Regions from separate parts of the uncultured Comamonas sp. genome, predicted to be linked through region 3. Evidence: predicted binding sites of a transcription regulator. Region 3 holds the regulator's gene; each other region holds the start of a gene.

Region 1 (3,902 bases), on a different contig from region 3:
ACCTGCTCCAGGCTTTCGCCATCGGCGGTTTTGTCAGGCAGCAGGCTGGCGCTGCGCTCTTGCAGCGCTTCGGGCGTATCGGCATGCAGGCTCAACTCGCCCACCGGGGCTTGCAGTTCCACATGGGCCAGGTGCTCCTGCAGCAGGCGGCACAGGTGCTGCAGGTCGCGCGTGGTGCTGGCGGTGTGGATGGTCAGCTCGCCGCCATCGCCCACATGGCGGGAGCGCATCGCATCGTGGCACCAGCGCAGCCGAAAGCTGCGCACGCCTGCACGCTGGGCAGCCAGCCAGCCGCACAGCTGCAGCAGCAGGTGGCGCGCACCCTGCATCAGCGCATCGGCCTGGTCGATGCGCATGGGCAGCTCCAGCCGGGCATCGAAACGGGCAGGCAGGCTGATCCAGGAGTAGCGGTCGGGCAGCAGGCCATGGGCCTGGTCGAGGGCGGTCAGGATGCCGGTATCCATGCGCCGGGCCAGCGCCCCCCGGGGCAGTGCATGGACGGCGCCCAGGCTCTGGCAGCCCAGCTGGCTCAGCAGCTCGGCATGCCGGGCCACCGCATCGATGGCATGCAGCGGCAAAGGGGCCAGCACCTGCGGCAGCGGCTGGCCCATGCCGTGGCGGATACCGCAGCGCGCCAGCGCAATCGCGGCCAGGCTGGTGGGGGCCCAACTGATGGCCTGCACGCCCAGCTCGCGGCTCTCGCGCAGCAGGCGCCGGGCCAGTGGCTGGCGTCCGCCAAACAGGCGCTCGCTGGCCGACAGCTCCAGCACCAGTGCATCGCCAAAAACCGTGTCCGATGGCACGCAGGCCAGGCGCGGCGTGAACTGCTGCGCCCACAGCGCCAGGCCTTGCATATCGGCCAAGGGCGTGGCGTGGGCAGCTTCAGTGGAGCAGGCTGGACTGGCGCGCGCGCTGGCTGCGGGGCAGGGGAAGTGGGGCAGCAGGGCGGCCCAGATCGGTGTCATGGTATGGCAAGCTAAGGGCAGTGTTGGAGGAGGAGACGGAAACGGCAGCGGTGACCGGTTGGGGCAGCGGCGCGGTGCCAGGCCACAGCCGGGCGGGCAGCACGGCTTGCAGGCTGGGCGGCACGGCAGGCAGCTCCAGCGTGCCCTGGTGCACGGGGCCCCGGCGTTTGAGCAGCTGCAGCTGCAGTGACCACGGCTGGCTGCTGCGCACCAGCAGCCGCAACGGGGCGGCGGAGGCCTGGTGCTGGCTGCTCTCGGGTCGAAAGACAAAGACGGGCCCTTCAAACTGCTGGGCACTGATTTGCAGGCGGCGTATCTGCTCGGGCTGCACCTGGGGCAGCCAGGCCAGCAAGGCCGCTGCGGCATTGGCTTTGAGCAGTTGCTCCAGCGCCCAGAGCTGGTCTTGCGGGCGGCTGCTGTGTATCCATACCAGTTGCCCGGGCGCCAGGCCGCTCTGGGCCAGCCCGCTGGCGTGGGGCGGCAGTGGCGGGCCCAGCGCGATGACGGGCTTGTGCGCTGGGCACTGCTGCAGGCCTCGGCCGGTCAGGCGCCACTCCAAGGTGCCGGCCTGGGGCTGCAGCACCTCGGTCAGGCACTGGCTGGGCCAGCCCTTGCCCGGCAGCTCGGCATCGAGTGCATCCCAGCCAGTGGGGATGCCCGCCATCGGCGCGCGCACCATGTGATCGCCCCGCCAGAGCTGGGCGTTCACCGCGGGCGGCAAGGACAGGGCATCGAGTTTGGGCATGACAAATAACTGTATATATGTACAGTATAAGAGCTAGCGCAGCGGCAATGTGTAACAAGCGCCGGGCAAGCCGCGGGCGACTGGGCTGGAAAGTGAGTGTCTGCCTTTCAAAACAACCCCCTGCAGCTTTCTTTTGAAGCTGACAGCCAGCCCGGGTAAGATCGCGGTACATGCAAATACCAGAACCCCACGACTCTGCCGACCGCCCTGCGCCGCCGTCTTCTGCCGCCTCTGCACGGCGTGCGGCGGTGGTCGATGGGGTGGCCGTCGATGGCCTGACGCCAGTGCCGCACCTGGAGCGCAAGGCCGGGGCATTGCTGCTGTTTACCCTGCTGCTGATCCTGGGCTCGGCCTTTTATCTGATGTATGCGCGCGGCGTCTTCGAGCCCAAGCAGTCGCTGATCCTGACGGCCGATGATTCCGAGGGTGTCTCCATCGGTCTGGACATGACCTTCTCCGGCTTTGCGATTGGCAAGGTCAGCAAGATCGAGCTGGCGCCCGATGGCACGGTGCGCATCCATGTGGATGTGCCCGAGAAAGATGCGCACTGGCTGCGCAGCAGCAGCGTGTTCACCTTGGTCAAGGGCCTGGTAGGGGGCACGACGATCAAGGCCTATTCGGGCATTCTGGACGACCCGCAGCTGGAGGATGGCGCGGTGCGCGCGGTGCTGTCGGGCGATGCGACGGCCGAGCTGCCGCAGCTGATGAGCAATGCCCGCCAGCTGCTGGAGAACCTGAACATGATGACCTCGGCTGGCTCGGCCTTGGGTGGCACCCTGGAGCAGCTGCGTGACCTGAGCACCAAGCTCAACGGCCCCAGCGGCGCGCTGGGCGTGGTGATGGGTGGGGACGCCGAGGCGCGCAAGATATCGCAGACCCTGGACCGCACCAACCAGCTGCTGGCGCGCCTCGATGGCCTGGCCAAGAATGCCGACAAGCAGGTGTTTGGTGCCGATGGCGTGATGCCCGAAGTGCGCGCCACGGTGCAGCAACTCAATGCCGTGCTCGGCGATGTGCGCGGCAGCCTGAAGAAGGTGGATGCGGTGCTGGTGGAGGCCCAGGCCGTGGGCGCCAATGCCAAGGATGCCACCAGCCAGCTGGGTGATTTGCGTGCCGATGTGGAGGCCAATCTGCGCAAGGTCGAAGGCATGCTGACCGAGCTGAACCGCAAATGGCCGTTTGCCAAAAAGGATGCCGAGGTGCGACTGCCATGAGTACCGCGATTGCCATCACCGCCCGCCTGGCCGCAGCCTTGCTGGCCGCCGCTGTGCTGGGCGGCTGCGCCAGCGGCAAGAAGGCGCCCGACTGGGCGGTCAACGAACAGGGTGCTGCCGAACGCGCGACCGATGCCTACCTGTCAGGCAACCAACGGGTGGCGGAGGCCGAATGGCGGCGTGCGCGTGAAGAGGTGAGCCGCACGGCCCGGCCCGATCTGCTGGCCCGGCTGGAGCTGGCGCGCTGCGCTGCACAGGTAGCTGCCTTGGAGGCTGCCCCTTGCACGGGCTTTGAGGCCGTGGCCCAGGATGCTGCCGATGCCGAGCAGGCCTATGCCCGCTATCTGCAGGGCCAGTTGGCTGCTGGCGATGTGGCGCTGCTGCCCAAGGCCCAGCAGGCAGTGGCGCCGCTGGCGCCTGAGCAAGCAGCCGCTGCGCTGGCCGCTATGGAAGACCCGCTGTCGCGCCTGGTCGCGGCCGGCGTGCTGGCGGTGCGCGGACCGGTGCCGATGGCGGTCGTCACCCAGGCGGTCGATACCGCCTCTGCCCAAGGCTGGCGCCGTGCCGTGATGGCCTGGCTGATCAACCAGCAGCGCCTGGCGCGCGCGTTGGGCGATACGGCACTGGCCGACCAGGTGCAGCGCCGCCTGGACCTGCTGCAGGCCACGCAGAAGTAAGCCTGCTGCCGCTACAGCGCTGCATCCCCTCCCACTGACTGGCTCGTCGTCGTATCGGGCGCTGGCTCTGGCTGCGTGCCGGGGTAAGGGTGCTCGGGGTTGCCGGGGTAGGGGTGTGCCGGCTCGCTGGGATAGGGATGCTGCGGGTTGCCTGGGTAGGGGTGCAAAGGGCTGGGCTCATACGTGCCCGGCTCACCAGGCGCCGGCTGCGGCTGGCCGGGAATGGGGGGCTGGGCAGGGGACGGACTGGGCTCGTAGGGTTGGGGCATGGTGGCTCTCCTGGTGCAGCTGGTGGAGTCGT
Region 2 (3,902 bases), on a different contig from region 3:
TGCGCTCCATCGCAAACAGGATGCGGCGCTGCACCGGCTTCAGGCCATCGCAGACATCGGGCAGCGCACGGCCCTTGACCACTGACAGCGCGTATTCGAGATAGGCGCGCTGGGCGTAGTTGCCCAGGTCCAGGCTGTCGCCGTCGTCGGGCTCGGGGTTGGATAGCAAATCCAGACCGGTTTGTTCACTCATGGTTGTTCAGCTTTCTTTGCTTGTGGCACGGCTGCACGCGGCTGTGGTTGGCATTGTCATTCAGCGGCATGGGCAGCGGGACATTCGATGGCTCCGTCAGGCAGGATGCGAAGCCCAGACGCAGGCATGGCTGCGGCCAGGCAAGGCAAAAGCGGCAAAGCCATCGATGCTGGAGACATGCAATCAGATATCGATTTCTACTTCGTGGCCATGGAGTTCCATCAGGTCGCGGCGGGCCGCAGCCTCGCCCTTGCCCATCAGCTGGGTCATGACCTCACGGGTGGCCAGCAGGTCGGTGCGGCTCAGGCGCACCGGCAGCAGGCGGCGGGTGTCCGGGTTCAACGTGGTTTCCCAGAGCTGCTCGGCATTCATCTCGCCCAGGCCCTTGAAGCGGCTGACCTGGCATTTCTCCCGGGGTACGCCATCCTTGGCGGCCTTGTCGAAGATGGCATGCATCTCTGCCTCGTCCAGCGCATAGACCTTGGCAGCGGGCTTTTTGCCCCGGGCAGGAATATCGACGCGGAACAGCGGCGGCCGCGCCACGCAGACATGGCCTTTCTCGATCAGCTGCGGGAAGTGCTTGAAGAACAGGGTCAGCAGCAGCACCTGGATGTGCGAGCCGTCCACGTCCGCATCGCTGAGGATGCAGATCTTGCCGTAGCGCAGACCGCTCAGGTCCACCTCGTCATCGGGGCCATGGGGATCGACGCCGATGGCCACCGAGATATCATGGATTTCGGTATTGGCAAACAGGCGGTCACGGTCCACCTCCCAGGTGTTGAGCACCTTGCCGCGCAGCGGCAGGATGGCCTGGGTTTCCTTGTCGCGCCCCATCTTGGCGCTGCCGCCGGCCGAATCACCCTCGACCAGAAACACCTCGTTGTAGGCCAGGTCGCGGCTTTCGCAATCGGTCAGCTTGCCGGGCAACACGGCCACGCCGCTGCCCTTGCGCTTTTCCACCTTCTGGCCGGCGCGCTGGCGCGTCTGTGCCGCCTTGATCGCGATCTCTGCGAGCTTCTTGCCATATTCGACGTTCTGGTTCAGCCACAGCTCCAGCGCAGGCCGCACCATGCCCGAGACCAGGCGCACTGCATCGCGCGAGTTCAGGCGCTCCTTGATCTGGCCCTGGAACTGGGGATCGAGCACCTTGGCAGACAGCACATAGCTGGCGCGGGCAAACACGTCCTCGGGCATCAGCTTGACGCCCTTGGGCAGCAGCGAGTGCAGTTCGATAAAGCTCTTGACCGCCTGGAACAGGCCGTCGCGCAGACCGCTTTCATGCGTGCCGCCGGCGGTGGTGGGGATCAGGTTGACATAGCTCTCGCGCACCGGCTGGCCTTCGTCGGTGAAGGCCACGCACCAGGACGCCCCTTCGCCCTCGGCAAAATGGTCGTCGCTGCGGCCGGCAAAACCCTCGCCTTCGAACACCGGAATGAGCGGGTCCACCGGCAGCGTCTGCAGCAGGTAGTCCTTGAGGCCACCCTTGTACTGCCAGGTCTGCGTCTCGCGGCTCTTGTCCTGCGTCAGCTGCACGCTCACGCCGGGCATCAGCACCGCCTTGCTGCGCAGCAGGTGCACCAGCTCGCCCATTGGCAGATGGCTGGATTCGAAATACTTGGCATCGGGCCACACACGCACCGTCGTGCCCTGCTTGCGGTCACCGCTGACCATCGGCCGCACCTTCAGCGGCTCGACCACATCGCCACCGGCAAAGGCCATCGTGGCCACCGAGCCGTCGCGGTGCACGGTCACTTCCATGCGGGTGGCCAACGCATTGGTCACCGACACCCCCACGCCATGCAGACCGCCGGAGAAGCTGTAGGCGCCGCCCTGGCCCTTGTCGAACTTGCCGCCCGCGTGCAGGCGGGTGAACACCAGCTCCACCACCGGCGCATGTTCTTCGGGGTGCATGCCAAACGGAATGCCCCGGCCGTCGTCCTCCACACTGATCGACGCATCGGTGTGCAGATAGACGCGGATCTTCTTGCCAAAGCCGGCGAGTGCCTCGTCAGCGGCGTTGTCGATCACCTCCTGGATGATGTGCAGCGGGTTGTCAGTACGGGTATACATACCCGGGCGCTGCTTGACCGGTTCGAGCCCCTTGAGGACCCGGATCGAGCCTTCTGCGTATTCACTGGTAGACGTGTTTTTGCTTGCCATAACTTTCCATTCTAGCGGCTGCCATTGTAAATAGCTGTATAGATAAACAGGTGGATTTGTTGACGATTCACGACGTTTGGTCGGAAAAGGCGGTAATGGGCTTGGCCGGGCACCGGGCAATATGCGGGCGACAGCCGGTTTTTGGCGTTGGAGTAACAATTCTTGGATAAAGAGACATCCTTAGACTATGCAAAACAACGCACAACCATTGTCCATAGCCCGCGTGCTGCTGTGTGGCGGCGCCGTAGTGACCTTATCGATGGGCATCCGCCATGGCTTTGGCCTGTGGCTGCAGCCGATCACGCAGGAGATGGGCTGGACGCGCGAATCCTTTGCGCTGGCGCTGGCGGTGCAAAACCTCAGCTGGGGCCTGATTGGCATCTTCACCGGCATGCTGGCCGACCGTTTTGGCGCCAGCAAGGTGCTGGTCTGCGGCGCGCTGCTCTATGCGCTGGGCCTGGCCGGCATGGCCTGGGCGCCCAATACGCTGGTGTTCGCACTCACGGCCGGACTTTTGATCGGCATGGCGCAGACGGGCACCACCTATGCGGTGATCTATGGCGTCATCGGGCGCCAACTGCCTGCCGAGAAACGCTCCTGGGCCATGGGGGTGGCTGCAGCGGCCGGCTCCTTTGGCCAGTTCTTCATGGTGCCGGTCGAGGGCCAGCTGATCGCCCACCTGGGCTGGCAGAACGCGCTGCTGGTCTGTGCGGTGTTGGTGCTGACCATCGTGCCGCTGGCCATCGCGCTGCGCGAGCCCAATTTCCACGCACTCAAGCGCCACGCGGCCGCAGGCCAGCAGCAAACCATCGCCCAGGCCGTGGGCGAAGCCTTCCGCAATCCCAGCTTCTTGCTGCTGACGGCGGGTTACTTCGTTTGCGGCTTCCAGGTGATGTTCATTGGCGTGCACATGCCCAGCTACCTGAAAGACTTCGGGCTGCCGCCGCATGTGGCCAGCTATTCGCTCGCGCTCATCGGCCTGTTCAACATCTTTGGCACCTACCTGGCAGGCTCGCTGGGCCAGCGCATGGCCAAGCGCTACCTGCTCTCGGGCATCTATTTCATCCGCGCGATCGCGATCGTGGTGTTTCTGCTGGTCCCGCTGTCGCCCTGGTCGGTCTATGTGTTTGCCGCCGCGATGGGCTTTTTGTGGCTGTCCACCGTGCCGCTGACCAATGGCGCCATTGCGCAGATCTTTGGCGTGCAGCATTTGTCCATGCTCAGCGGCTTTGTGTTCTTCAGCCACCAGATCGGCAGCTTCCTGGGCATCTGGCTGGGCGGCTACCTGTATGACCACACCGGCAGCTATGATGTCGTCTGGTACGTGGCGATTGGGCTGGGCGTGTTCGCCGGCCTGGTCAATCTGCCCGTCAAGGAAGAGCCTGTGCGGCGCCAGCCACTGGCGGCCTGACCACCGAACTCTCATGCAACAGCCTGCACCACCCTCACCCTCCAACGCGGACGCCGCGCCGCTGCGCGGCTGGCAGCGCGCTGCCATCTGGCTGCTGGTGGCGGTGCTGCTGGCGCTGGTCTTCATGCTCTATACGCA
Region 3 (3,902 bases):
TCAGCCGCGACTATGCGCTGGCGATCACCTCGAATGCGAGCGCAGACGCACCCGCGCTGGCCTGGTCGGAAACGCTGATCAAAGAGCTGGAAGACAGCGATCTGCTGATGATTCTGACACCGATGCACAACTTTGCGGTGCCGGCCACGCTCAAGCTCTGGCTGGACCAGGTGATCCGTATACACCGCAGCTTTGCATCGACGCCCGAAGGCAAGATCGGCTTGATGAAGGACCGGCCCACCTTGGTGTTGGTCAGTTCAGGCGGCTTCCATGCAGGTCCAAAAGCGCGTCAGGAGGACTTTTTGACGCCTTATCTGCGTTATGCGCTGGCCTCCATCGGCATCCGCAATGTGCATTTTGTGTTGCTGCAAGGTCTGGTGTTGGGGCCCGATGCGGTGGCTGCTGCAGTGGATGGCGCGAGGGATGCCCTGCGCGAGCAGCTGGCGCCTTTCAAACAGCTGGCGCTGGAGGCTGCTGCGGCCGCACGCTGAGCGAAAGATGGAAAAGAAGAAGCCGCTGGCAGTGCAGCGGCAGCCACGGCTTAGTGGCCATGAGCAGCGGGCAGCGGGCTGAAGGCAGAGCGCTGAAGGTGCCGGTTTGGCGCGTGCCCGGCATGGCGGTAACGCCCGGTACGTTCAGCGTCTGCGTCAACCCAGCGTAGCGATTCCGCTGCTGTCCACCCCTCGTGACAGCAGGCATGCAGCTGCCAGCAGGCTGGCTACAACGCACCGGCCCGGATTGGCACTGGCTTAGACCGCGTGCAGATGCTCCAGCCGCTCCAGGCGTTCAAGCTCGGCACAGATATCGGCCATGCTGCCCGACATGGCCCAGCGCATGCCTTTTTGGCGGTGCAGGCTGGCCGGTTGCGCCCAGTACATCTTGACGGGGGCATCGTTGGCGGCCTGGGCGCTGCAGCGCTGTACCGACAAGAACGGGCGGGTGTGGGACTGTATACCTACTGAGAGGCGGCGGCGCGCTGCGGGTTTGCGCGGCAGGCGAATGCGGTCGATGGGGCGCTGTGCGGGTGTCTCTTCGGCAGGGCCGTCCACGCCAGGCGGAACGCTGGGGCCATCGAGCAGGCTCAGTTGCTGCACGGCACCACGCTGCGCAGCGGCGCTGGAGGCGGCGGCAAAGCAATGCACCTGGGCGGCAAGCTGGCCATCGTTGGCGGCGCCATGGGCTGGACGGCGGCGGCTGCTGCGCACGATGGCACGTTGGATGGACTGGAACCAGGGCAGGCCAGCGACGAGGGAAAAGGGCGCAAGCGCACGCAATGCATCTGCTACGAGCATGGGAGACTCCTTGGTGTACGGATGACAGCAGGATTGCGCAAGGCGAGCGCATTCCCCAGGGTTGTGGGCCGGGTGCCCACAACGCCCGCTACCTGGGGTTGCGCAGAAAGGGAGGGGCCGACAGGGCCGCTGGGCTTAGTTCAGCATCGTGTTGCGAATCAACCCGACGGCAATGCCTTCGATCTCGAAGGGCTCGCCCGGCTGCACGACGATGGGCAGGTAATCCGGGTTCTCGGCCAGCAGCTCGATGCCATCCTTGGTGCGCTGCAGGCGCTTGACGGTGACGTCATCGCCCAGACGTGCGACGATGATCTGGCCATTGCGGGCCTCGCGGGTGGCTTTGACGGCCAGCAGATCGCCATCGATGATGCCGACATCGCGCATCGACATGCCGCGTACCTTCAGCAGGTAATCGGGCTGCTGCTGGAACAGGCCGCCTTCAACGGTATAGGTCTGGTCGACATGCTCTTGCGCCAGGATGGGCGAGCCCGCTGACACGCGGCCAATCAGCGGCAGGGCCAGCTGGGCGAGCTCTTGCACCACACGGCCCAGGCCGGCGGTGGCGTTGGACACGCCTGCCAGCGGCGACGAAAAGCGCGTGCCGCGTGCCGCATTGATGGAGCGCACGGTATCACTTTGCAGGCGAATCCCCCGGGAGGTACCGCTGACCAGCTCGATCACACCCTTGCGTGCCAGCGCCTTGAGGTGGTCTTCTGCCGAATTGGCCGATTTGAAGCCCAGCTTGCTGGCGATTTCGGCGCGCGTTGGCGGGGCGCCGGTGCGCGAGATGGCCGTCTGGATCAGGTCCAGAATTTCTTGTTGGCGCGCGGTGAGTTTGGGATGGTCTCGCATAAGATCTCCGTGTGATCTGTGGTGCCGGGTGGCAGCCAAGCTGCCGTGCACTCCAACACCTGTATATCAATCCAGTACCTGTATTTTTAACCAGTTTTTTGCAGGAGGCAAGCTTTGCAGCCAAAAATTTTGATCATCGGCACCGGCGGCACCATTGCCGGCATGGCCGATGATGCCGAGAATCCCGGCCAGTACCGTGCGGCGCAGCTGTCGGTCGCGGCCCTGCTGGCGGGGGTGAGCGGTATCGAGACCGCCGCGGCGGGCCCGCTGGATGCAATGCAGATCGCGCAAATTGATAGCAAGGACATGAGCGACGAGGTCTGGCATGCGCTGCTCCAGGCTTGCGATGCAGCGATGCGCGACGAGGCGGTACGCGGTGTTGTTATCACCCACGGAACGGATACCTTGGAGGAAACTGCCTGGTTCCTGCATTGCGTTTTAGGGCGCCTGGCCAAGCCGGTGGTGCTGACCTGTGCGATGCGCCCGGCCAATGCCTTGATGCCCGATGGCCCGCAGAATCTGAAGGATGCCGTGGCCGCCGCTGCGGCGCTGGATGCGGACGGCCATCCGCTGTTGCGCGAGGTGGTCGCGGTGACCGGCGGGGGCGAGCTGCACAGCGCGCGCTGGCTGCAAAAGGTGCACCCGCACCGCTTGCTGGCCTTTTCATCGGGCGAACAGGGGCCGCTGGGCTGGGTGGATGGCACGAACGTGCGCCTGCGCCAGGGCTATGCACCGCAGGCAGCAGATACGGAGGGCGGCTACACCGGCAGCGCATGGCTGGCGGCCTTGCCCGCGCCGGCCAGTACGCCCTGGCCGTGGGTGGAGATCGTCACCAGCCATGCTGGCCTGCGCCCGGGGCTGTTGAAGGCGCTACAGGCCCAGGGTGTGGATGGCCTGGTGGTGGCAACCACCGGCAATGGCACGGTGCATGAGGTGCTGCTGGATGGGATCGCGCGCGCACGCCAGCAAGGCTTGCCGGTGTGGCGCAGCAGCCGCTGCAGCGATGGCGTGATCAGCGATGCAGTATTGCCCGGGATGGCCGACCTGGACAAAGACCTGGCCGTGGCCTTGACGCCCTACAAATGCCGGGTCAGCCTGCAGCTGGCGCTGGTGCAGGCCCGATCCAAAATCTAAGTACGGGCATGGGAGCCAACGGCAGATACCGGTTTATTTACCGATAAATAGACGGGCATAAAAAAGCCACTGTCGCACGACAGTGGCTTGGTAGATGAGGCAGAGTTGCTTATCAGGCCTGCAGGGCGGCAATCGCGCGCTGCGTGATTTCTTCGACCGAGCCCATGCCGCTGATCGCGCGGTACTTGGGGGCGGCGGCCGGGTCTTGTGCAGCCCAGCTGCTGTAGTAGTCGACCAAGGGGCGGGTCTGGCTGCTGTAGACGTCCAGGCGCTTCTTGACGGTTTCTTCCTTGTCGTCTTCGCGCTGCACCAGGGGCTCGCCAGTCACATCGTCCAGGCCTTCGGTCTTGGGCGGGTTGAACTTGACATGGTAGGTACGGCCCGATGCGGGATGGCTGCGGCGGCCGCTCATGCGCTCGATGATGGCTTCAAACGGCACATCGATTTCCAGCACGTAGTCGAGCTTGACGCCGGCCGCCTTCATCGCGTCGGCCTGCGGGATCGTGCGGGGGAAACCGTCAAACAGGAAGCCATTGGCGCAATCGGCCTGGGCGATACGTTCCTTGACCAGGTTGATGATCAGATCGTCACTGACCAGCTGACCGGCATCCATCACGGCCTTGG
Region 4 (3,902 bases), on a different contig from region 3:
CCGGCCGGGCCACTGCCATCGGACTGCTGGCCGTGGTGTGCTGGAGCTGCACCGTGGGCCTGATGCGCTCGGTGGCCGAGCCGCTGGGCGCTGTGGGCGGCGCAGCCATGCTCTACACGGTCAGCGCCCTGTGCGTGGCCGCCGTGCGCGGCTTGCCCAGGCCCTCGCAGTGGCGGGCCATGCATCCGGCCTACTTCTGGGGCTGCGGCCTGCTGTTTGCGGTCTACGAGATCTGCCTGTCGCTGGCGATTGGCCTGGCGCAGGACCGCGCCCAGGCACTGGAGCTGGGGCTGATCAATTACCTGTGGCCCAGCCTGACCATCGTTTTGGCCGTGCTGCTGCGCCAGCAGCATGCGCGCTGGTGGCTGTGGCCCGGCGTGCTGCTGTGCCTGTGGGGGCTGACGCGCGTGCTGGGCGGCGACTCGCTGCAACTGCGGGGCATGGTGGACCACATGCTGTCCAACCCGCTGGCGTATGGACTGGCTTTTGGCGCGGCCCTGCTGTGGCCCTGCTATTCGCTGGCTGCGCGGCGCTGGGGCGGTGGCCACAATGCCGTGGGCCTTTTCCTGATATGGACCGCGCTGGCGCTGTGGATCAAATGGCTGTGGCTGGGCGGTGAAGGCGGCATGCAATGGTCAGGCACCGTGGTGCTGCAATTGCTGGCCGTGGGCGGGCTCACCGCCCTGGGCTACAGCTGCTGGGAGCACGGCATACAGCACGGGCATCTGGCCGTGATGGCTGCAGCGTCGTACTTCACGCCCGTATTCTCTGCCTTGCTGGCCAGTGCCTGGCTGCAGGTGCAGCCGGGCTGGGGCTTCTGGCAGGGCGTGGTGCTGGTGACCGTGGGGTCGCTGGTGTGCTGGGGTGCGACCCGGCGCGCAGACTAGCCTTCGTCCTCTGCTCCTGCATCCCAGTCTTCGCTGCGGCCCCGCAGCACCTTGCTCGCAATTTCTCCACCAAAACCGCGGGCGGCCAGAAAGCGCATCTGCTTGAGTCGTTCCTGCGGTGTGGCCGGTGGTGCGCCGAAGCGCTGGCGCCATACGGCAAGGGCGCGCTGCAGTTCGGTGGCGCGCAGTTGCTCTGCGGCGGCGCGCACCAGTCCGTCGTCCAGCCCCTTGTTGCGCAACTCCTGCACCACGCGTGCCGTGCCAAAGCGCGCGGCCTTGCGGTGCAGCACGGACTCGGCCACGCGCTGGGCACTGATGAAGCCGCGCTGCTCCAGCGCGTCGAGCATGGCGCCCAGGTCTTCGCCTTCCTCCACATGGGGGGCGAGCTTGCGTTCCAGCTCCAGCCGTGAATGTTCGCGCTGGCCCAGCAGCTTGAGCGCCCGGCCCTTGAGCGACAGCTTGGCGAATCCCATGCGGCAATGTCTCCTGAATCGTCCCGAATAAAAAAGGCCCCCACGCTCCCCTTGCTGCGCAAGGTCCGCTGCCCCCCAAGGGGGCCGCTTTTTTGCCTTGGGGCGTCCCGGCGATAAAAAAGGCGCAGACGTGAGCCTGCGCCAAGATGGCAAACACAGTGTGTGCAGGCGCGGCAGCGCCTGCAGTGAGGGGTCAGGCCGCTCAGGCTTCGATCACGCCGTCCTTGTCGGCCTTGGCCTTGCCCGCCTTGGCGGCCTTGGCTTCGGGGGCATCGCCACCGGCCGTGGGCAGCAGGGCGATGCCCAGGCTGTCGCGCACCTTGTTCTCGATCTCCACGGCCAGGCCGCTGTTCTCGCGCAGGAATTCGCGGGCGTTGTCGCGGCCCTGGCCGATCTTCTCGCCGTTGTAGGCATACCAGGCGCCCGACTTGTCGAGGATCTTGGCGTTGACGCCCATGTCCAGGATTTCGCCTTCGCGCGAGATGCCTTCGCCGAAGAGGATGTCGAACTCGGCGGTCTTGAACGGAGGCGAGACCTTGTTCTTGACGACCTTGACCTTGGTCTCGTTGCCGATGGCCTCGTCGCCCTTCTTGATGGTGCCGGTGCGGCGGATGTCCAGGCGGACCGAGGCGTAGAACTTCAGCGCATTGCCGCCCGTGGTGGTTTCGGGGCTGCCGAACATCACGCCGATCTTCATGCGGATCTGGTTGATGAAGATGACCATGCAGTTGGTCTTCTTGATGGTGGCTGTCAGCTTGCGCAGCGCCTGGCTCATCAGGCGGGCCTGCAGGCCGGGCAGCTGGTCGCCCATCTCGCCTTCGATTTCGGCCCGGGGTGTGAGGGCGGCCACCGAGTCCACGACGATCATGTCCACGGCGCCCGAGCGCACCAGGCTGTCCACGATTTCCAGGGCCTGCTCGCCGGTATCGGGCTGGCTGATCAGCACTTCGTTGAGGTTCACGCCCAGCTTCTGGGCGTAGCTGGTGTCCAGTGCGTGTTCCGCGTCGATGAAGGCGCAGGTGCCGCCCTGCTTTTGCATTTCGGCGATGACCTGCAGCGTCAGCGTGGTCTTGCCCGAGGATTCAGGGCCGTAGATCTCGATCACGCGGCCACGGGGCAGGCCGCCCACGCCCAGGGCGATGTCCAGGCCCAGCGAGCCGGTGGAGACGACCTGGATGTCCTGGATGGCTTCGCCTTCACCCAGGCGCATGATCGTGCCCTTGCCGAACTGCTTTTCGATCTGGGCGAGTGCGGCCTGCAGGGCCTTGGCTTTTTCACTGTTGGCGGTGGTGACGGCGGTGTTCATGCGGACTCCTGGGTTGGCTGGGGTTTCAGCTCTGTATTTGCATTCAGGCTGGATGCTTGAACAGTAGTTTATGGGCTTGTTGGTTTGTTTTGTTGGTGTTTTTAGTCAGTTTTCCTGACTTGTTGGATTTGCCTCCACAATGCATCCATGAATGAGTTTTCCCCCGTCACGCCGCCCGCCGACGCCTGGCGCCAGACCCACCTGGGCCGCCTGCTCGGCCATGCCATGCGCCGGTTCGACGCGCGTGTGCTGCAGCTCATGGCGCGCGATGTGGAGGTGCCGCTGGCGCTGTCCAATCTTGCGGCGCGCGACAAGGTGGGTGCGGCCCACATCCACATCACGCGGCATCTGTCGCTGGCTGGCGACAGGCTCACCGACCTGGCCGAGCGCGCTGGCATGACCAAGCAGTCCATGGGCGACCTGGTGGCCCAGTGCGAGGCCTGGGGCCTGGTCACGCGCGAAAGCGACGAGCGCGATGCGCGCGCACGCCGCATCCGCTTCACGCCTGCGGGCCTGGCATGGCTGCAGGCCTTCCATGACGCCGTGTCCCAGGCCGAGGCCGAGTTCCGCGAGGAAGTCGGCGACGACATCGCCACCGTGGTGGCGCTGGGGCTGGAGGCCTATGCGGGCGGCGGCTCACTCGGGTAAGGTCCCTGCCCGTGGGGCGGGGCGCATCCTAGAATCCTAGGAATCAAAGGCGCGCATTTCCAACATCCAGAGCGCGTCTGTATTTCAGGAGACAACCCCATGCGCATTCTGATTGCCGAAGACGACCAGGTCCTGGCCGATGGTCTGCTGCGCAGCCTGCGCGGCTCGGGCGCCGTGGTCAGTCATGTGGCCAACGGCAGCGAGGCCGATACCGCGCTGATGACCAGCAGCGAGTTCGACCTGCTCATCCTGGACCTGGGCCTGCCCAAGATGCACGGGCTCGAAGTGCTCAAGAAGCTGCGCGGCCGGGGCGATGCGCTGCCGGTGCTGATCCTCACGGCGGCCGACAGCGTGGAAGAGCGCGTGCAGGGGCTGGACTACGGCGCCGACGACTACATGGCCAAGCCGTTTGCGCTGTCCGAGCTGGAGGCGCGTGTGCGCGCGCTCACGCGGCGCGGCATGGGTGGCGCCAGCAGCACCATCAAGCACGGCCCCCTGGTCTACGACCAGGCCGGCCGCGTGGCCACCATCGACGGCAAGATGGTCGAGCTGTCGGCGCGCGAACTGGGCCTGCTGGAAGTGCTGCTG

The links. The regulator LexA, encoded in region 3, represses DNA repair genes until DNA is damaged. The targets are predictions, from matches to a motif close to ACTGTATNNNNATACAGT.
Region 1: the regulator LexA is predicted to act here: its motif matches at 1,719-1,736, upstream of imuA (translesion DNA synthesis-associated protein ImuA).
Region 2: the regulator LexA is predicted to act here: its motif matches at 2,387-2,404, upstream of ACHWUQ_RS09825 (DNA topoisomerase IV subunit B).
Region 4: the regulator LexA is predicted to act here: its motif matches at 2,697-2,714, upstream of recA (recombinase RecA).

Annotation. Positions count from the first base shown of each region.
Region 1 is NZ_CAXYJV010000038.1:119,851-123,752, reverse strand. Features, by position in the region: gene ACHWUQ_RS14180 (DNA polymerase Y family protein) at 1-965, opposite strand, end outside; gene imuA (translesion DNA synthesis-associated protein ImuA) at 883-1,710, opposite strand; gene ACHWUQ_RS14170 (MlaD family protein) at 1,881-2,924, shown strand; gene ACHWUQ_RS14165 (hypothetical protein) at 2,921-3,601, shown strand; gene ACHWUQ_RS14160 (hypothetical protein) at 3,613-3,870, opposite strand.
Region 2 is NZ_CAXYJV010000026.1:28,123-32,024, reverse strand. Features, by position in the region: gene parC (DNA topoisomerase IV subunit A) at 1-193, opposite strand, end outside; gene ACHWUQ_RS09825 (DNA topoisomerase IV subunit B) at 377-2,353, opposite strand; gene ACHWUQ_RS09820 (MFS transporter) at 2,541-3,764, shown strand; gene ACHWUQ_RS09815 (hypothetical protein) at 3,778-3,902, shown strand, end outside.
Region 3 is NZ_CAXYJV010000050.1:239,625-243,526, reverse strand. Features, by position in the region: gene ACHWUQ_RS22050 (FMN-dependent NADH-azoreductase) at 1-491, shown strand, start outside; gene ACHWUQ_RS22045 (hypothetical protein) at 750-1,292, opposite strand; gene lexA (transcriptional repressor LexA) at 1,428-2,144, opposite strand; gene ACHWUQ_RS22035 (asparaginase) at 2,259-3,278, shown strand; gene adk (adenylate kinase) at 3,391-3,902, opposite strand, start outside.
Region 4 is NZ_CAXYJV010000008.1:11,728-15,629, reverse strand. Features, by position in the region: gene yddG (aromatic amino acid DMT transporter YddG) at 1-887, shown strand, start outside; gene recX (recombination regulator RecX) at 884-1,360, opposite strand; gene recA (recombinase RecA) at 1,563-2,666, opposite strand; gene ACHWUQ_RS03575 (MarR family winged helix-turn-helix transcriptional regulator) at 2,814-3,314, shown strand; gene ACHWUQ_RS03570 (response regulator transcription factor) at 3,414-3,902, shown strand, end outside.